Linked DNA regions of Pokkaliibacter sp. MBI-7. The protein of the gene in region 2 interacts with the protein of the main gene of each other region in a pairwise test. Links are inferred from orthologs where the notes say so. Each region holds a gene or a part of one and is shown on either strand. Other genes may lie near its edges.

The links.
Region 1: the proteins of lpdA (region 2) and uvrD interact in binary tests that used the Escherichia coli proteins (3 or more experiments, as listed by UniProt). The link is inferred for Pokkaliibacter sp. MBI-7 from one-to-one orthologs.
Region 3: the proteins of lpdA (region 2) and odhB interact in binary tests that used the Escherichia coli proteins (3 or more experiments, as listed by UniProt). The link is inferred for Pokkaliibacter sp. MBI-7 from one-to-one orthologs.

The regions. Positions count from the first base shown.
Region 1 is NZ_JARVTG010000001.1:2,230,201-2,237,118, reverse strand. What follows is about bases 2,022-4,991. They hold uvrD (DNA helicase II), read left to right. Parts: upstream 2,022-2,395; coding sequence 2,396-4,588; downstream 4,589-4,991. Other genes in these bases: QCD60_RS10040 (TfoX/Sxy family protein), read right to left, coding at 4,717-4,991. Outside these bases: QCD60_RS10055 (HNH endonuclease signature motif containing protein), read left to right, coding at 1-1,014; QCD60_RS10050 (LysE family translocator), read left to right, coding at 1,159-1,806; more of QCD60_RS10040, read right to left, coding at 4,992-5,046; QCD60_RS10035 (site-2 protease family protein), read right to left, coding at 5,010-5,804; QCD60_RS10030 (TetR family transcriptional regulator), read right to left, coding at 5,994-6,638. UniProt on the Escherichia coli protein: A helicase with DNA-dependent ATPase activity. Unwinds DNA duplexes with 3'-5' polarity. Translocates on single-stranded DNA with 3'-5' polarity. Initiates unwinding more efficiently from a nicked substrate than double-stranded DNA.
Region 2 is NZ_JARVTG010000001.1:964,378-971,151, reverse strand. What follows is about bases 2,143-4,968. They hold lpdA (dihydrolipoyl dehydrogenase), read left to right. Parts: upstream 2,143-2,756; coding sequence 2,757-4,181; downstream 4,182-4,968. Other genes in these bases: fabF (beta-ketoacyl-ACP synthase II), read left to right, coding at 4,313-4,968; QCD60_RS04300 (helix-turn-helix domain containing protein), read right to left, coding at 2,143-2,611. Also shown: mgrA (L-glyceraldehyde 3-phosphate reductase), read left to right, coding at 1-208; QCD60_RS04305 (pyridoxal phosphate-dependent aminotransferase), read left to right, coding at 697-1,902; more of QCD60_RS04300, read right to left, coding at 1,967-2,142; more of fabF, read left to right, coding at 4,969-5,581; QCD60_RS04285 (hypothetical protein), read right to left, coding at 5,601-6,194; QCD60_RS04280 (TetR/AcrR family transcriptional regulator), read right to left, coding at 6,166-6,741. UniProt on the Escherichia coli protein: Lipoamide dehydrogenase is a component of the glycine cleavage system as well as of the alpha-ketoacid dehydrogenase complexes.
Region 3 is NZ_JARVTG010000002.1:1,249,240-1,256,182, reverse strand. Bases 1,515-4,509 are described here. They hold odhB (2-oxoglutarate dehydrogenase complex dihydrolipoyllysine-residue succinyltransferase), read left to right. Parts: upstream 1,515-2,405; coding sequence 2,406-3,614; downstream 3,615-4,509. Other genes in these bases: lpdA (dihydrolipoyl dehydrogenase), read left to right, coding at 3,651-4,509; QCD60_RS25395 (2-oxoglutarate dehydrogenase E1 component), read left to right, coding at 1,515-2,346. Also shown: more of QCD60_RS25395, read left to right, coding at 1-1,514; more of lpdA, read left to right, coding at 4,510-5,087; sucC (ADP-forming succinate--CoA ligase subunit beta), read left to right, coding at 5,280-6,446; sucD (succinate--CoA ligase subunit alpha), read left to right, coding at 6,446-6,943. UniProt on the Escherichia coli protein: E2 component of the 2-oxoglutarate dehydrogenase (OGDH) complex which catalyzes the second step in the conversion of 2-oxoglutarate to succinyl-CoA and CO(2).

The DNA.
Region 1 (6,918 bases), 1.3 Mb from region 2 along the record:
GGCGGCAGCCTGACGGAGGAAAATTTCCTTCTGCTTTGCCCTAACTGCCATAGGTATATGGACATGGGGCCAAAAGAGATTGAGTTTGTAAGTTTCCTTTATCAAGTTCTTAAGGAAACTAGCCCTAATCAAAATATTCAACTCGAAGCGATAATTGGAGATACTCAAAGGGCAAGAGCAGACATTCTCATAGAGGATAGTCGGAAAGAGAAGACTCTTATTGAGTGCAAATCCAATAAAGCAATTACAAGGGGCCACAGCTCTAAAATAGTTGAACAGATTTTGGAATACGGCAAGCTTATAGGCGAATGCAAGAAAGTCCTTGCCATACCAGGTAGATTGCCAAACGAGATAAAGCAAAACTTTGAATCTAATGACATAGAGGTATGGGACGCAGACTATCTCATTAGGAATTTCAAAGCGGGTATACAAAAGGCTGATAGCAGCTACTTCAAAATGCTTTTAACTGCCATCGCTGGAGAGCAAGAAGGTAGTAGAGATCAAGATTTGCTCGGAAAGTTAAAGGCATGTAATCCGGGTCGTAAAGATTGCTACATATATCAGAGCCTCATTGGCGAAATCATAGAAGAACTATTTTGCCCTCCTCTTGATAAACCGATTCAAGAAGTTAACGATTTCACCAAGTCAAACCGAAGAGATTTCATTGTTCCCAATTATGCTACTGAAGGGTTTTGGTCATTTTTGCGCGAAAAATACTCCGCTGACTATGTTGTAGTAGATGCTAAAAACTACTCTAGAAAAGTTAGAAAGAGTGATGTCCTTCAAATCGCGAATTACCTAAAGCCTCATGGAGCGGGACTATTTGGAATAATCTTTTCTAGAAATGGCGGTGACTCTGCTGGTTGTTTGCACACCATTCGAGAACAGTGGATGGTACATCAAAAACTGATTCTTGTACTTGATGATACTGATGTAGAAAATATGCTTTTATCATCTGGCGGGGCCGCAGACTTAATCGGAGCAAAAATTGAAGAATTCAGGCTTTCTATGTAAATACTCTAAAAAAGCGCTGTTGTCGGACTGGTTTTTCGCTGCGCTACAAACCAGTCGCAAAGCACGGCGTTATAAGCGCTAATTAGGACGCTCGTAAGCTCACGCCTATTACGTGAGCGTTATATTTTACCAGAGAGGTATTGTATGGAATTAGGTACTTGGTTGCTTTATGTAAGTGTTATAGGGATATTGATATTCAGCCCAGGCCCATCAGCCTTATTATGTATATCTGAAGGCGTGAAATATGGAAATAGGAAAACGATTCCAACTATTCTTGGAGGTGCTGTTGCAGCTCTTGTCTTGATGTCTATTTCTGCTATTGGGCTTGGGGCTATTTTAGTTGCATCTAAGACTTTGTTTTTTGTTATTAAACTCGTGGGAGCATTTTATCTTATCTATTTAGGTTGGACATCTTGGAAAGAAGGATCAATTAAAGTTGAAACACATCTGGTTAATGAAAAACATCTAATCGATTATTCATTCTATTCTCTGTTTAGAAAGGGCTTTTTTGTAGGTATCAGTAACCCTAAAGATTTAATTTTCTTTATTGCGCTATTTCCTGGCTTTATGAATGCAGACTTACCTCCGCTAGAGCAATACTCTGTACTTGCATGTACTTGGTTTGTGATCGATTGTACATCCATGTTTATGTATGCTGGACTTGGTTCAAAAATTGGTCCTTGGCTATCCAGAACTAACACATTGAATTTAGTCAACCGCACTGTAGGAAGTTTATTTATAGTGCTAGGTGGCGCACTAGCGATTTCAACGGGACTGAGTAAAAAAATATAACAAGGCAATCAAAACGGACGCATTAAGGTTGGTCACGGTTTTTGCCAAAAGCAAAAGGTGGCAAAAACAGCACCAACCCACGTGCCATTTATTGCGGCGTTAGGAGTAAAGATGTCAGACGACAATTCGACTTCATGAGTTAATCTTGGATACTTATCCAAGCCTGTGGGCATTTCGACTCAAAAAGTTTTATCCGTTATTGGTGGATTTTTTGAACCATGACAAATAAAACGTGTCGCCAAGGCTGAAGCTGAAGCCAGTCTCATAAAAGAAAAGTCTGAAATTACTGAAATTCATCATCGTGCGATGCACTGGTTTGTTAAGAAAAAAGCAAATCGACAAGAAAATATGGAGGAAATGACAGACTCAGTTGTTAAAAAAATCCCCACAAAGACGGTGTAATTCCTTGGCTAAGGGTGACTTACAGGAAATACATTGGCATAGCCTGAGTATGCCCCTGACAACGTTCTTTGCCTCCCCATTCATTCGACACTGGCTGTAAATACAGTATGCTAACGGGCACTCTGAACTGTTCGCCCTGACGAACCGTACACTGACCCCAGCGAGAATACAGCGAGAGAGTAGTGCGATGGATGTTTCCCACCTGATTGACCGTCTTAACCCTCCCCAGCGTGAGGCCGTGTCGGCGCCGCTGCAAAGCCGGCTGGTGCTGGCCGGGGCCGGTAGCGGCAAGACCCGGGTGCTGGTACATCGCATTGCCTGGCTGATTCAGGTCGAGCAGATTTCTCCTTATGCCATCATGGCGGTGACCTTCACCAACAAGGCCGCCAAGGAAATGCGCAGCCGTATTGAAGCGCTGCTGGGCCTGACCCCGCGTGGTATGTGGGTCGGCACCTTCCACGGTCTGGCGCACCGCCTGTTGCGTGCCCATCACCGCGAAGCCAACCTGCCGGAAAACTTCCAGATTCTCGACAGTGATGACCAGTTGCGACTGGTCAAACGGATCTGCCGTGAGCTGAATCTGGATGAAAAGCGCTGGGACCCGAAAGAGCTGACCTGGTTTATCAACGCGCAGAAGGATGAAGGCCTGCGGCCACAGCATCTGGACAGCTACGGCGACAGCAGCTGGCAGACCCGCATCGACGTCTACAAAGCTTATGAAGAAGCCTGCCAGCGCGGCGGCATGGTGGACTTCGGCGAATTGCTGCTGCGCTCCCATGAGCTGTGGCTGAACCAGCCGGTGTTACTGCGCCATTATCAGCAGCGTTTTCAGGCCCTGCTGGTGGACGAGTTTCAGGACACCAACAAGATCCAGTACGCCTGGCTGCGGATGCTGGCCGGTGACCGCATGCCGGTGATGGCGGTGGGTGATGATGACCAGTCCATCTACGGCTGGCGTGGTGCTCGTATCGAGAATATCCAGAACTTCACCAGCGACTTCCCCGGCACCGAGATTATCCGGCTGGAGCAGAACTACCGCTCCACCGATACCATTCTGCAGGCGGCCAACGCGCTGATTGCCAACAATCAGGGGCGGATGGGCAAGCAGCTGTGGACCGACAGCGGCGAAGGCGAAAAGATTGCCGTCTACAGTGCGTTTAACGAACAGGAAGAAGCACGCTTTATCGTCGAACAGGCGGAAAAGTGGGCTGATCAGGGCGGTATGCGACAGGAAGTGGCGATACTGTACCGCTCCAACGCCCAGTCCCGGGTACTGGAGGAAGCGCTGGTGCGTGCTGGCGTGCCCTATCGTATCTACGGTGGCCAGCGCTTCTATGACCGTCTGGAAATCCGCAATGCGCTGGCCTATCTGCGACTGATGCAGAACCGTCATGACGATGCGGCGATGGAGCGGGTCATCAATGTGCCGACCCGTGGTATTGGCAGCAAGACGCTGGAAACCGTGCGTGATTATGCGCGCCAGCAGCAGGTGTCGTTATGGCAGGCGTCAGTGGAGGCCATCGAGCGCCGTCTGCTCAGTGGCCGCGCCGCCGGTGCGCTGTTGCCCTTTATCGAGCTGATCAATCAGCTGCAGCGTGACAGTGAAAATCTGGCCATGGCTGACACCATCGCCCTGATGCTGCAGCACAGCGGGCTGGTTGAGCATCACGAGAAAGACAAGGACAAGGGCGAGGCGCGCGCGGAGAACTTGCAGGAGCTGGTCAACGCGGCGCGGCAGTTCGAGCAGAGCTGGTCGCCGGATGAGGAAGATGAGGAGGCCGGGCTGACCGATGTGCTGGCCGCCTTTATCGATCAGGCAGCGCTGGATGCCGGCGATGCCCAGGCGGCGGAGTTCAGCGATTGCGTGCAGCTGATGACCCTGCACTCGGCCAAGGGGCTGGAGTTCCCGCTGGTATTCATGGCCGGGCTGGAAGAGAGCCTGTTCCCTCATTCCATGTCGATGGAAGACCCGCAGGGCCTCGAGGAAGAGCGCCGTCTCTGCTATGTCGGTATCACCCGGGCGCGGCAGAAGCTGTTTATGACCTGGGCCGAGTCACGCCGTTTCTATGGTCAGGAAGAGCGCCGCACTCATTCCCGCTTCCTGCGTGAAATCCCCGAACAGCTGCTGGAAGAAGTACGGCTGGGGGCCAGCATCCGCCGCCCGCTGTCGTTCCAGCGCCCGACGTCACCAAGCTTTGCTGAGGCTGAAGTACCGGCGACCGAGTTCTATCTTGGCCAGCGCGTTATCCACAGCACCTTTGGCGAAGGCATTCTGACCAATTTCGAGGGACAGGGCCCGAAGGCGCGAGTGGAAGTGAATTTCGATGATGTCGGCAGCAAGTGGCTGATCCTGTCGATGGCCAAACTGCAGGCGCTATAACCCGGCAGTGCTCTATCCCTGCATGAGCTATAGCAAAGCATTCACCCACTGAGCCGGTTTCGCCGTCGCTCAGTGCCTTTACGACCGGTCCCGCCATGGGGCGAGATCGGTCATTTATCAGAGCAGACTCAGGCGTCGCCGCTTTCCGCTGCGGTATGACTCATGCGCTGCCATTCCCGCCACTCCTCCAGCTCCATGAGCAGTCGTGCCTTTTCGCTGGCTGTCAGTGCCGTCCAGTGGCGCTGTTGCAGCCCGGCCGCCATAGCCCACAGCAGGTTAAGGCTGACCTTCATGCCAGCCTGCTCAAGCCGGTAATAAACGCCCACCGCACCCAGCCCGGCAATTTGTTCTGCCTGCGTGATGCCGATGGCGGCCAGCAGAGCCGCGGATTTGGGGCCGAGATTGGGCAGCAGGGTCATGCTCAGTGACGACCGATAAAGAGCCAGTAGGCCAGACATAGCAACAGGCCGATGACCCCCAGATAACCACTCCACAGGCTGCGCTTTGCCGACGCGCTGGCCACCTGCGGAAAGCCGCAGCGGGCACAATAGTCGGGCGGAGTCAGTGGTGCATGAGCGGTTGCACTGGCCTCCTCGCTGACGACGGGCTGATACGGGGTATGGCAGCGTTCACAGGCGTTGGGTTCTCCGCGCTGGTAGTACTGCCAGGCCTGCCAGAGCAGCAGGCCGATAATCACCAGCGTCCAGGTGCTGTGGAAAAAGTACAGGGCAGCCAGTGCCAGCAAGGCGCCCAGTGCCCATAGTTTGCGATTGAGCAGTTCGGTGATCTGGCCGCCATCCAGTGGTGGCAGCGGGATCAGATTGAGGGCATTGAGGAACAGGCCGATGACCGCCAGATACCAGGCTTCACGCCAGCCTGTCAGCTGAAACAGCAGAGCGCAGGCAATGGCAAACAGGGTGCCCAGCCCCGGGCCGCCAATGGCGAACCAGCCGCGCTGGAAAGGGGTCAGGGCGCCGCCACGATGCACGGTGACGCCACCAAAAAAGGGGATAAAGCGAATCTTGGCCACCAGCCCGGTCATTTTCCACAGCATCAGCATGTGTCCCAGTTCGTGGACAAAAATCACCAGTAACAACAGCAGGCCCGACTTGGGCGAGGTCAGCCAGGCAAAAGCCGCCCAGGTCAGAATGGCCGTGGTCAGGCTTTGCTGGTCCAGTGCCTGGCGCCAGGAGGGGGCAGTGGGGGTGGTGGCCATAGTCATTCCTTGCGATGCAAGCCAACGGCACAGGCCATCGGCAGAGGTGGCTTCGATTCTGCGTTGCACGGCAAGGCGAGTAAAGCCGTCTCAGGGTTAGCAATTGTGACAGAGGCGGGTGTCAGAAAGCGGCAGCAGGGAAGGATTACAGCGCGCCGTAGCGGGACGTGCGCGCTGATTTCAGCAGGCTCAGCTGATTTGCCACAGGCGCTGCAGGGCTGCATGAGCAGTGGGTACGAACGCGGGCTGCAGACGCTCAAGCTCTGGCGAACTCATGCCGCGCGCGCAGTGAGTCGGGTGCGACAGTTGCCACAGGCCGATCAGCAGGGCATAGGTTTGTAGCAGCATCTGCACGACCGCGTTCTCACGACGACCATCGTTGAACATCGGAATCAGCTGCTGTGCGGTACGGTGCAGGTTGTCGGAGATGGAGTGTTTGAAGGCAAACAGGATTTCGGTGGTGACGTTGGGTTCCAGCACACCGGTACTGAGGCAGGCCAGCTGCATCAGACGTGGGTGGGTGGCCAGATGATCACAGAGGGCGTCGACCACGGCCTGTGGCGAACCGGTTTCATTGGCTACCTCACACAGACGTTGTGTCCACTTGCCCAGTGCCTCTTCCAGCAGCGCCAGAAAGATCGCTTCTTTGGACGGGAAGTAGATGTAGATAGTGCCTTTGGCCAGCCCGCAGTCATTACTGATTTCGGCGATGGTGGGCAGTACGGTGGGATCCTGGGCGAACAGGCCTTCAGCTGCCTGCAGGATGCTCTGGCGACGCAGGGCCTTACCGGCTTTGCTGCGGGCACGGACATGAATAACGGGTTTATCAGACATGCTCATTCTTCTGGTGCTTAAGGAGGTGCCTGTCGAGTCCGGCTATCCCTGCCGACCGTTTGGCACTGTTGTCCATACTCTGTGGCCAACTGCGAAAACCGGTTCATTTTCTGGCCTGTTCGGAAGCCGGCTATTGTGCCTTTTTATTGCCTATAAGGAAACCTGATATGCAGGCGGTGGACACGTTTCAGTTTTGTCTGGAAATTTAGAGTTTGCTGACCAGAAATGCAGTGGTGTTCGTTGTCTTTGTGTCTTGATGCATTATCCTGTAGCCCATGTT
Region 2 (6,774 bases):
CATCGCCTGGGTGCTGCGCGGTGGACGGGTCACCACCGCACTGATCGGCGCCAGTCGCCCTGAACAGGTGGAAGACTGCGTGGGCGCACTGGCCAACCGTGATTTCACTGCGGAAGAGCTGGCGGAAATCGACCGCTACGCCAATGATGCCAATATCAATATCTGGGCGGCATCGGCAGAGCGTCCGGGGCCAGCGAGGAAGAAATAGCGGGTAAGGTAAAGCACGAATAAGCCAAGGGAGGCTGGTGCCTCCCTTGGTTTATCAGATGTTTAAGTCTTAGTACGCCATCAATCGCCAGTCATGGCGATGTTCCATAAAGCCAGTTGCGGCCCTTTGTTATTGCATATCCCGTGCTTAACACCGGCCACGATACCTTCACTGTCTCCCCGCCGTGCTGCGAATGCAGAGAGGGGAGGTCCCAGCTGGTCAGGCAGCGGCAGGAGAGCAGCGCCAGCGGCCTTTCAGCCTGTTACGGGAAATACCCTCATAACGAATAACACCATCGCCACCCGCTGCGAGATCAACGCACCCACAATTCCTTACCGGAATGATGTCTTGCCAAATCTTCGTTTGAGTCCGTTTTCGCCGCCACAGATACTGCGGCCTTTGCGAGTGGGCTCTGTCAGGCTGTCTACCCCACCTTCAGCCTTGCTGTACTCCGCCGTATTTCAACAACAGCTTGCCGGGTGAATTCAGTGAAAATACAAAGCGAACGGGTGAAGAACATTCAGAGCTCACCCAGCCTGACCATTTCTGCCATTGCCAAAGAGATGGTGGCGCGCGGTGAGCCGGTGATTGATCTCAGCATTGGCGAGCCAGACTTTAATACCCCTGCCCATATTATTGAGGCCGCCCATCAGGCCATGCTGGCCGGGCAGACGCGCTATACCGCGCCTGCAGGTACTGAAGCGCTGCGCAGGGCAGTGGCGGCCAAGTTCAAACGGGAGAACGGCCTTGAATACAGCCCGCAGCAGATCACCATTGGTAACGGGGCCAAGCAGCTGCTGTTCAATGCCTTCGCTGCGACGCTGGAGCAGGGCGATGAGGTGATTATTCCTGCGCCTTACTGGGTCTCTTACGCTGATATTGTTCGCCTGAACGGCGGTGTGCCGGTGGTGATTGACTGCCCCGAGCAGCAGGACTTCAAGCTGACACCTGCGCAGTTGCAGGCGGCGTTCACCGAGCGTACCCGCTGGGTGATGTTTAACTCACCCTGCAATCCGACCGGGATGATCTACACCCGCGACGAGTTTGCCGCACTGGGCGAGGTGCTGGCGCAGCGCCCTGACGTGCTGATTCTGTCGGATGAAATCTACGAGCACATTGCACTGGGCAATACGCCTTTTGTGTCCTTTGTGCAGGCTTGCCCGGCGCTGCAAGAGCGCACCATGGTGCTGAACGGTGTATCCAAAGCCTACGCCATGACCGGCTGGCGGCTGGGCTACGCCGCTGGCCCACAGGAGCTGATCACGGCGCTGAACAAGCTGCAGTCACAGAGCACCGGCTGCCCGTCGGCCATCTCTCAGGCGGCGGCACTGGCCGCGCTGGAGGGGCCGCAGGATTTCGTCGTGGCGGCAACGACGGAATACCGTGCCCGGGGTCAGCTGGTGGTGCGTGCGCTGCAGGCGATCAGCGGGCTGACGCTGGCGGTGCCCGATGGCGCCTTCTATGCCTTCCCTAACTGTGCCGCTTATCTGGGCAAGCGCACGCCAGACGGGCAGGTGCTGGGCACTGACACCGAGCTGGTGCGCTATCTGCTGGAACAGGGCAAGGTGGCGATGGTGCCAGGGTCTGCCTTCGGCATTCCGGGCTATATCCGCCTGAGCTTTGCAACTTCGCGGGAAAATCTGGAGGTCGCACTGGGCCGTATTCGGCAGACGCTGGAGAGCCTGCAGGACTGACGCAGGCATATGGCGGCGACCGGTGAGGTTGACCCGGTCGCCGTGACCTGTCGTGTGCCTGAGCTCAGGCGTCCATTGCCTCCTCGCGAAGCGATGTCAGCAGCGATCCCAGATCCCCCTCCTGCAGACCCAGCGCGGTATCCATACAGGCCGTGAGCAATGCGGCTTTGCTGTCTTCATCAGTCAGTGCCCGGGCGATGGCCATCCCCCCCACCATCAGTGCGGTAATCGCCAGCGCCCGTTGCTGACGATGCTGGCTATTCCCGCTAAGGCGTTCTTCCACAGGCTCCAGACCCGCCTCAATGACATTATTCAGACCATGAAATACCCGGGTGTAGGCATCGCGGACGCCTTTGTCACGGTTGGCGATGTCGGTGGACAGAAACGCCATCGGGCAGGGGAAAAACTGCAGCGCCAGATGCTCGTTACTAAGATAGCTGTTGATCACCTGTCGCGCGGTCTGCGCCGGATCACTGAGGTTTTTCAGGACATTGGCCACACCGCTGTGGCGGCTGGCGGCAATAATGGATTCCCGGTACAGCTCCTGCTTTGAGCGGAAGTGGGCATAGAAAGCACCGCGTGTCAGCCCGGCAGCTTCCATGACCTGATCGATGGATACGGCATCAAAACCCTTGGTGGAAAACAGCTCTGCCGCCGCCCGCACGATGCGTTCGCGTGACTGTTGCTTGTGCTCAGGGGCGTAGGGCATGGCGATATTCTCTCTGTGACAGGTTAGGGCCAGCCCAGTATAGAGACGATGCAGCTGTCAAAATATGTTCTTTAACATATTTTGGCGGCGCCTATGATTATCAGCATCGCAGGCGATGTGCCTGTAACCGCTTCAGGAGGTGCACATGAAACCGACTCTGCAGACGCAACTGGTGGTCATCGGCTCTGGCCCGGGTGGCTATTCCGCGGCTTTCCGTGCTGCCGATCTGGGCATGGACGTCACGCTGATCGAGCGCTACAGCGAGCTGGGAGGCGTCTGTCTCAATGTCGGCTGCATTCCGTCCAAAGCCCTGCTGCATGTGGCGCAGATTCGGCGGGAAGTCAGCACGGCAGCTCATGTCGGCTTGAGCTTCAGTGACAACGGGGTGGATCTGGACAAGGTGCGCACTTTCAAGCAAAGCAGCGTCGACAAGCTCTCCGGCGGTGTCTCTGCTATGGCCAAAGAGCGCAAGGTGCGGGTGCTGCAGGGCTATGCACGTTTCAGCGGCAGCCATCAGTTGCTCATTGAGCAGGAGGATGGTGTGCAGCCGCTGCAGTTTGAGCAGGCGATCATCGCGACCGGGTCACGCAGTGTGCAGCTACCCTTTCTGCCCAAGGATGACCCGCGGGTGTGGGATTCCACCGCTGCGCTGGAACTACGCAGCATTCCTCCACGCCTGTTGGTCATTGGCGGCGGTATTATCGGACTGGAACTGGGGACGGTGTATCAGTCCCTCGGCAGTCAGGTCACCGTGGTTGAGGCCGCGTCGCAGCTGGTGCCTGCCGCAGATAAGGATCTTGTCGATATTTTCCAGCGCAGTAACAAGGATTACCTCAGGGTACTGCTCAGCACCAAAGTGACGGCTGTCGCCGCGGCTGAAAAGGCACTGACGGTGACACTGGAGGATGCCAAAGGCCAGCCCGCTGAGGAGGAGTTTGATGCCATTCTGGTGGCGGTAGGGCGGCGTCCTAACGGCTTGCTGCTGGATGCGGATAAGGCGGGCATCGCGGTGGACGAGCGCGGCTTTATTCCAGTCAGCAAACAGATGCAAACCAGCCAGCCGCACATCTTCGCCATTGGCGATATCGCCGGTGAGCCGATGCTGGCGCACAAGGCCACCCATGAAGGTCATGTGGCGGCAGAGGTCGCTGCAGGGCATCAGCATAGCTTTGGCGCGCTGGTGATCCCCTCCATTGCCTACACCAACCCGGAGATTGCCTGGGTTGGACTGACGGAAAAGCAGGCCAGACAACAGGGGCTGGCTTATCAGGTGGCGGCTTTCCCGTGGAAGTTCAATGGCCGTGCCATCGGTGCGGATCGCGTCGACGGTAAAACCAAGCTGATCTATGACGAGGCCACCGGCAGACTGCTGGGCGCCGGTCTGGTGGGCATCAATGCCGGTGAACTGCTGGCGGAGCTGACCCTGGCTATCGAGTTCGGTGCCACGGTGGATGATATTGCCCTGACCATTCATGCGCATCCCACCCTCAGTGAGTCGGTGGGGCTGGCGGCAGAGCTGGCAGTGGGCACCATTACCGATCTGCCTAATCCCAAAGCACAAAAACGCTGAAACAGCCCCGGCAGCTGGGCGCTATGCCTTGTTCTCGGCGCCAGGGTGTCGGGCGGGGCGTCGCTCGCCTGCCAGGGGAGCAACAGATAACTCGTGATAAGCGATTCAGCCCTGGTCAGAGGACAATCAAGATGAAACGAATTGTGGTCACCGGCATGGGGATAGTCAGCCCGCTTGGTTGTGGGGTGGAGACGGTCTGGCAGCGGCTGCTGGCGGGCCAGTCGGGCATTACCCTGCTGCCCGATGCGATTACTGAAGATATTGCTGCCAAGGTGGGCGGCAGGGTGCCAGCCAAAGCCGATGACGCCGAAGGCGGCTTTGATGCCGATGACTGGGTGCCCGGCAAAGAGCAGAAGAAGATGGACCGCTTTATCCTGTTTGCAGTTGCGGCCGCCCGGCAGGCGCTGCAGCAGGCAGGCTGGGTGGCGAACACGGCTGAGCAGCAGGAGCGTACCGCCACGGTGATTGCCTCCGGCATTGGTGGTTTTGGTGCCATCGCCGATGCGGTACGTACCACCGACAGTCGCGGCCCGCGACGGCTGTCGCCCTTCACGATCCCCAGCTTTCTGGTCAATCTGGCAGCTGGTCATATTTCCATCATGCATGGCTTCAAGGGGCCGCTGGGCGCACCGGTGACCGCCTGCGCTGCAGGCGTACAAGCCATTGGTGATGCTGCACGGATGATTCATGCAGGTGAGGCAGACATTGCTGTGTGTGGTGGCGCTGAGGCTTCCATTGACCGCGTCAGTCTGGGCGGATTTGCTGCAGCGCGGGCGCTATCGACCGGCTTCAGTGACTGCCCGGAGCAGGCTTCCCGTCCTTTTGATCAGGCTCGTGATGGCTTTGTAATGGGCGAGGGCGCCGGTGTGCTGGTGATTGAAGAGCTGCAGCATGCGCTGCAGCGTGGTGCGACGCCCATCGTCGAGCTGGTGGGTTATGGCACCAGTGCCGATGCCTACCACCTGACCGCTGGGCCGGAGGATGGCAGTGGTGCACGCCGTGCCATGGCGCTGGCGCTACGGCAGGCGGGCATTGAGGCCTCGGCGGTGCAGCATCTGAACGCGCATGCTACGTCTACGCCGGTAGGTGACAAGGGTGAGCTGGCGGCTATTCGCGCCCTGTTTGGCGAGTCATCACAGGTGGTTGTTACATCCACCAAGTCTTCCACAGGCCACTTGCTCGGCGCAGCGGGGGGAATTGAAGCAATTTTTACCGCGCTGGCCATCCGTGATCAGATCGCGCCCGCAACCCTCAATCTGCAGCAGCCGGATGAGGCTGCCGCGGGGATTGATCTGGTGCGCGGTCAGGCGCGGCCGATGGCTATCGAATACGCGTTATCCAATGGCTTCGGCTTTGGTGGGGTCAATGCCAGTGTGCTGTTTAAACGGTATGGTGGGTGACTCAGTCTGGTATAGCTGTTCAGGGGGCAACCACTGAACAGCTATTGATGATGGCAACCATCATTGTCTGTGCATTTTCCATCGCATCAGCTGGCATCGTCTCTGTCATCGGCGTAGCCAGCAGTTGGTAGACAACCGCATAGTTTTTTACTCGCCCGGCATAGAGACCATGTAGCGCATGGGCTGTGCCATTCAGCGCCGATGTATGCGCCAGATGGATATGCGACTGGTGAAACGGGATTGATGTACTTGCTTCGACCTTATCTATCAATTGCGCTTTTTCGGCGGCTGCCAGCCAGTTGCTGAACGCCTTCTGGCTAAGCTGCGTATTCGAGTCACTGGTGGTGGCATCTTGTAATAGCGGTGTTGAATGGGTTGGAAGAGGTGTGCCTACGACAGTAAGTGACCAGAGGAAATCAGAGTCGTCATGCTCGAACTGATAAGCGGTACTGCTTTGAAAGGTCGTTGAAGAAGAGTGAAATCCCTTCTCATTGAGCCGTTTCATATCACAGCTAAGCGTGTCAGCGGCTGCTCTCAACGAGAACAGCATCATGGATACCAGACAGGCCGATAGCTGGAGTGCGTTAAACAGCGAGATTGTTTTCTCTTTCATCTTTCAGTTCTTCCTTGATCCATTCCCGCGTTTGCTCCAGCAGTTGCTCAGACAGCTCCGGATCAGTCACGCTACGTGACAGGCTCAGGGCGCCGACCATGGCTGACAGCATCACCGCCGCATGGGGAGCATCAGCATGATCACTGTGCAGCAGGCTCAGCAGGCGTTCGACGATTTTATCGGTGGTGGCACTGGCCTTGCCCAGCTGGCCCATTTCCATCGACATGGTGGGCAAGGCGCAGCCTTTTTCCGGTGTATCGCGGTGGCGGATGGAGAGATAACTGTCTACCAGCCTGGCGGCTCCGCCTTCCTGATCATGCAGTTTACGCCAGTAGTCACTGCTCTGCTGCGCAGCATTCTGCAGGGCCTGTTCGACCAGATCATCCTTGGATTTGAAGTGGGCATAGAATCCGCCATGGGTCAGCCCCAGGGCTTTCATCAGTGGCTGCAGGCCCGTGGCGGTAATGCCATCGCGGCGGAAGCGGCGGGAGGCTTCCTGCAGAATCTGCTGGTTGGTTTCCGCTTTGTGATCTTTGGAGTAGCGCATGGGTCGTTTCACTCCTGCAAATGGTCCGCCGGG
Region 3 (6,943 bases), on a different replicon or contig from region 2:
GCAGACCTCAAGCAGACCTACTGTACGACTGTAGGTGCTGAGTACATGCACATTGTTGATACTCAGGAAAAACTCTGGCTGCAACAGCGTCTGGAGTCGGTGCGTTGCCATCCTGTCTATGACGCTGCTTTCCGTAAGCATATTCTTGAGCGTCTGAGTGCAGCTGAAGGCCTGGAAAAATATCTTGGCTCGCGCTATGCCGGTGCCAAGCGTTTCGGTCTGGAAGGTGGCGAAGCTCTGATTCCTATGATGGACGAGCTGATTCAGCGCGCCGGTAAACTGGGTGTCAAAGAAGTTGTGATCGGCATGGCTCACCGTGGCCGCCTCAACTGCCTGGTTAACATCCTGGGTAAGAACCCCTCCGATCTGTTCCATGAGTTTGATGGCAAGCGTTCTGTGGAGGGTTCCGGTGATGTGAAATACCACCAGGGCTTCTCTTCAAACGTAATGACTACCGGTGGCGAAGTTCACCTGGCCATGGCGTTCAACCCTTCTCACCTTGAGATTGTTTCTCCGGTGGTTGAAGGTTCTGTGCGTGCTCGCCAGGATCGTCGTGGTGACGTGGATGGTGAGCAGGTTCTGCCTATCAACATTCATGGTGATGCCGCATTCGCTGGTCAGGGCGTGGTTATGGAGACATTCCAGATGTCTCAGACTCGTGCCTACAAGACCGGCGGTACCGTACATATCATCATCAATAACCAGGTAGGTTTTACTACCAGTAACCGCGAAGACTCACGCTCTACCGAGTATTGCACCGACGTTGCCAAGATGGTCCATGCGCCAATCTTCCACGTTAACGGTGATGATCCGGAAGCTGTGGCTTTCGTTACCCAGGTTGCAATTGACTACCGTAACGAATTCCATCGTGACGTGGTTATCGATCTGGTTTGCTACCGTCGTCGTGGTCACAACGAAGCGGATGAACCAAGCGCGACCCAGCCGTTGATGTATGAAAAAATTCGTAAGCATCCAACTACGCGTGAAATCTACGCTCAGCGTCTGATCAACGAGTCTGTGGTCTCTGCCGAAGAGTCCAAGCAGATTGAAGATGAATATCGTGATGCACTGGATAACGGTCAGCACGTTGTCAAATCTTTGGTACTGGAACCCAACACGGCACTGTTCGTGGACTGGAAACCTTACCTGGGCCACAAGTGGACAGCCAAGTGCGATACCACTGTAGACATTAACCTGCTGCACGAATTAGGTGAGAAGGTTTGTGATCTGCCCGAAGGCTTCGTTGTTCAGCGTCAGGTCGGCAAGATCATTGAAGACCGTAAGCTGATGAGCCGTGGTGCAATGCCTCTGAACTGGGGCCATGCAGAACTGCTTGCCTACGCTACGCTGATCAAACAAGGCCATCCGATTCGTCTGACCGGACAGGATGTGGGCCGTGGTACGTTCTCACACCGTCATGCGGTACTGCACAACCAGAAAGATGGCACTGCCTTCAACTCGCTGCAGAACCTGTACGAAGGTCAGCCTGAGTGCGTCATTCGCGATTCCCTGCTCTCTGAGGAAGCTGTGCTGGCGTTTGAGTACGGTTACTCAACGACAACTCCCAATGCCCTTGTTATCTGGGAAGCACAATTTGGTGACTTCGCTAACGGCGCGCAGGTAGTTATCGACCAGTTCATCACCAGTGGTGAAACCAAGTGGGGCCGTCTGTGTGGTCTGACCATGTTGCTGCCACACGGTTATGAAGGTCAGGGTCCTGAGCACTCATCAGCTCGCCTGGAACGTTATCTGCAGATGTGTGCTGAGCACAACATTCAGGTATGCGTACCGACTACTCCTGCTCAGGTCTACCATATGCTGCGTCGTCAGGTGATTCGTCCCCTGCGTAAGCCGCTGGTAGTTATGACACCGAAGAGTCTGCTGCGTCATAAACAGGCAATCTCCAGCCTGGAAGAGTTGGCTACCGGCTCCTTCCAGACCGTTATTCCTGAAGTCGTTGAGCAGAACAAAGCCGAAGTCAAACGACTGGTTATGTGCTCCGGCAAGGTGTACTACGATCTGCTGAACAAGCGCGATGCGGATAATTGCCCGGATGTGGCGATCGTTCGTATCGAGCAGCTCTATCCGTTCCCCGAAGACGATCTGGAAGAGGTACTGCGTCAGTATCCAAATCTTCAGTCTGTCGTCTGGTGTCAGGAAGAGCCAATGAACCAGGGCGCCTGGTACTGTTCGCAGCATCATATGCGCAATGCTATTCGCAAGTGTTTCCCCAACATCGAGTTGGTGGGTGTAGGTCGTCAGCACTCTGCTTCACCAGCAGTAGGCTACACTTCCGTGCACTTGGAAGAGCAAGAGAAAGTAGTTAACGACGCCATCTATGGGTAACAGGCTTAAGCCTGTCAATTAGACTTAAGCTTGTATAAAAAGAGCAGAAAGGAATAGCCATGACTATTGAAATCAAGGCACCTACGTTTCCAGAATCCGTAGCTGACGGCACCGTCGCTACTTGGCACAAACAACCAGGTCAGGCGGTAGCCCGCGATGAACTGATTGTCGATATCGAGACCGACAAAGTGGTTCTTGAAGTGGTTGCGCCTGCTGATGGCGTAATCAAGGAAATCTTCAAAGGCGAGGGCGACACTGTCCTCAGCGCTGAAGTGATTGCGATTTTCGAAGAAGGCGCCGCTGCGTCTGCCGCACCTGCTGCAGCTACTCCTGCTGAGGCATCTGCACCTGCTGCTGCCGCTGAAGAAGTCAGTGACGAATCAGGTTTCGGTCCTGCAGTACGTAAGCTGCTGGATGAGAACAACCTGAAAGCTGCTGATATCAAGGGCACTGGCAAGGGTGGTCGCATCACCAAGGAAGATGTACTGAACCATCTGAAGAACAAGCCAGCTGCACCTGCTGCCGCTGCTGTACCTGCCGCTGTTGTTGAAGTCGCCGCCGGTCCTCGCGTTGAGAAACGTGTACCGATGACCCGCCTGCGTGCCACCATCGCCAAGCGTCTGGTGGAAGCACAGCAGAGCGCCGCCATGTTGACTACCTATAACGAAGTCAACATGAAGCCGGTCATGGAGCTGCGTAGCCGATACAAAGACCTGTTCGAGAAAACCCACAATGGCGTGCGTCTGGGCTTCATGTCCTTCTTCGTCAAAGCGGCAACTGAAGCGCTGAAGCGTTTCCCTGCGGTTAACGCCTCTCTGGATGGCAATGACATCGTGTACCACGGTTATCAGGACATCGGCGTTGCCGTATCGACTGAGCGTGGCCTGGTCGTACCTGTACTGCGTGATACTGATGACATGGGCCTGGCTGATGTTGAACGTACCATCAATGACTTCGCCAAGCGCGGCCGTGAAGGCAAGCTGGGCATGGAAGACATGCAGGGCGGCACCTTCACTATCACCAACGGTGGTGTGTTCGGTTCATTGATGTCTACTCCCATCCTGAACCCGCCACAGACCGCTATCCTGGGTATGCACAAGATCCAGGAACGCCCAATGGCCGTTAATGGTCAGGTCGTTATTCTGCCGATGATGTATCTGGCACTGTCTTACGATCACCGTCTGATCGATGGTAAAGAAGCAGTACAGTTCCTGGTGACCATCAAAGACCTGCTGGAAGATCCCGCTCGTCTGCTGCTGGACATCTGATCCGTTACACACATTGACTAATACAGGAATGAAATGATGTCAGAGAAATTTGACGTAGTTGTCATTGGTGCTGGCCCTGGTGGATATGTTGCTGCCATTCGTGCTGCCCAGTTGGGTCTGAAGACCGCATGTGTGGAAAAGTGGATCGACGCCAGTGGTAAGCCCAAACTGGGTGGTACCTGCCTGAACGTTGGCTGTATTCCTTCCAAAGCGCTGCTGGATTCTACTCACAAGTTTGAGGAAGCCAGTCACGGCTTTGATGTTCACGGTATTTCCGTGGGCGAAGTGAAAATGGACGTTCCTGCGATGGTTAAGCGCAAGAACCAGATCGTTGACAATCTGACAGGCGGTATCGCTGGCCTGTTCAAGGCCAACGGTGTGACCTCCATCCAGGGTACCGGTAAGCTGCTGTCTGGCAAGAAAGTCGAAGTGACTGACAAAGACGGTAAAGTGACCGTAGTTGAAGCTGGTAGCGTTATCCTGGCTTCTGGTTCGGTCCCTGTGAACATTCCTCCTGCGCCCATGAACGGCGACACCATCGTCGACAACGTTGGCGCACTGGATTTCCAGGAAGTACCTAAGCGTCTGGGCGTGATTGGTGCTGGTGTTATCGGTCTGGAGCTGGGTTCTGTATGGCGCCGTCTGGGCTCTGAAGTCATCGTACTGGAAGCTATGAATGACTTCCTGTCTCTGTGCGATGTCGACATGAGCAAAGAAGCCATGAAGCTGTTCAAGAAGCAGGGGCTGGACGTACGTCTGGGTGCCCGTGTGACTGGCAGCGAAGTGAACGGCAGCGAAGTAACCGTCAAGTACACCGACGCTAATGGTGAGCAGTCTGTTGTAGTGGACAAACTGATTGTCGCTGTTGGCCGTCGTCCTTACACCGAAGGCCTGCTGGCAGGTGATGCTGGTGTGGTGCTGGATGAGCGCGGCTTCATCAAGGTTGATGATCAGTGTGCTACCAGCGTGCCTGGCGTATTCGCCATCGGTGATATCGTTCGCGGCCCGATGCTGGCTCACAAAGCGTCCGAAGAGGGCATCATGGTTGCAGACATCATCGCTGGCCATAAAGCCCAGATGAACTATGACCTGATCCCCTCTGTTATCTACACTCACCCTGAGCTGGCGTGGGTTGGTAAGAACGAGCAGCAGCTGAAAGCTGAAGGCGTTAAGTTCAAAGTCGGTAAATTCCCCTTCGCTGCCTCTGGTCGTGCGATGGCTGCGAATGATACCGATGGTTTCGTCAAACTGATCGCTGACGAAGAAACCGACCGCATTCTGGGTTGCCACATCATCGGCGGTCACGCCGCTGACCTGATTGCTCAGGCTGTGGTTGCCATGGAGTTCGGTTCAAGCGCGGAAGACATCGCTCTGACTGTCTTCGCTCACCCAACCGTGAGTGAAGCAGTTCATGAAGCAGCGCTGGCTGTTGACGGTCACGCGATTCACATCGCCAACCGCAAGCGTAAGTAATACAGGAGCTGGCATATGCCAGTTCGGGATCAGATCCCGTTTTCGGCTGGTGGCAACATCAGCCGATCACCAGAAAGAGGAATGGCAGAGCAGGGCAATTGCCTTGTGAGCCATCCTCTTGCTGGGACAAGCCAGGTAGCAGACATCAGATCTGCTGTATCTAGGACAGTACACACTTAAACGGTAGCAAGCATGAATCTTCACGAGTACCAGGCAAAACAATTGTTTGCCGAATACGGCCTGCCGGTATCCAAGGGTTTCGCCGTGGATACACCGGAAGCGGCTGCAGAAGCCTGCCAGAAAATTGGCGGAGATATGTGGGTAGTGAAAGCACAGGTGCACGCTGGTGGCCGCGGTAAGGCCGGTGGTGTGAAACTGATCAAGTCTCCTGCTGAAGCTCAGGAGTTCGCTGCCAAATGGTTGGGCCAGCGTTTGGTTACTTACCAAACAGACGAAAAAGGTCAGCCTGTTTCCAAGATTCTGGTAGAAAACTGCACCGATATCGCCAGAGAACTGTATCTGGGCGCGGTGGTAGACCGTTCTACTCGTCGCATCGTCTTCATGGCTTCCACTGAAGGTGGTGTGGAAATCGAGAAAGTTGCTGAAGAAACTCCCGAAAAGATTCTGAAAGCAACCATCGATCCTCTGGTAGGCGCTCAGCCTTATCAGGCGCGTGAACTGGCTTTCCAACTGGGCCTCGAAGGCGACCAGATCAAGCAGTTCACCAAAGTATTCATGGGTCTGGCCAAAATGTTCCAGGACTATGACTTTGCTCTGCTGGAGATCAACCCTCTGGTTATCACCGAGCAAGGCAACCTGCACTGCCTGGACGGCAAGATCAACATCGACAGCAACGCTGTATACCGTCAGCCCAAACTGCAGGCTTTCCACGATCCTTCACAGGAAGATGCTCGTGAAGCTCACGCTGCTGAATGGCAGCTGAACTATGTTGCTCTGGACGGCAACATTGGCTGTATGGTTAACGGTGCTGGCCTGGCCATGGGTACCATGGACATCGTCAAACTGCACGGTGGCTTCCCAGCCAACTTCCTGGACGTAGGTGGTGGCGCGACTAAAGAGCGTGTAACCGAAGCGTTCAAGATCATCCTGTCTGACGAAAATGTTAAAGCCGTTCTGGTCAACATCTTCGGTGGTATTGTACGTTGCGACCTGATCGCTGACGGTATTATGGCCGCTGTTAAAGAAGTTGGCGTGAAGATCCCTGTCGTTGTTCGCCTGGAAGGTAACAATGCAGAACTGGGTGCACAGAAACTGGCCGAAAGTGGTATGAACATCATCGCTGCTACCAGCCTGACCGATGCTGCTCAGCAAGTAGTTAAAGCAGCGGAGGGTAAATAATGAGCGTTTTGATCAATAAAGACACCAAAGTGATCTGCCAGGGTTTCACTGGTAGTCAGGGTACTTTCCACTCTGAGCAGGCTCTGGCCTACGGTACTCAGATGGTGGGTGGTGTTACTCCCGGTAAAGGTGGTCAGACTCACCTGGGCCTGCCAGTGTTCAACACTGTCAAGGAAGCAGTGGAAGCCACTGGCGCTGAAGCTTCAGTTATCTACGTTCCTGCTCCTTTCTGCAAAGACTCCATCCTGGAAGCTGCTAACGCTGGTATCAAACTGATCGTTTGTATCACCGAAGGTATTCCTACTCTGGATATGCTGGACGTTAAAGTGAAGTGTGACGAACTGGGTGTGCGCCTGATCGGCCCCAACTGCCCAGGCGTTATCACTCCCGGAGAGTGCAAAATTGGTATCATGCCTGGTCATATCCACCTGCCAGGTAAAGTCGGTATCGTATCTCGCTCCGGCACTCTGACTTATGAAGCAGTCAAGCAGACTACT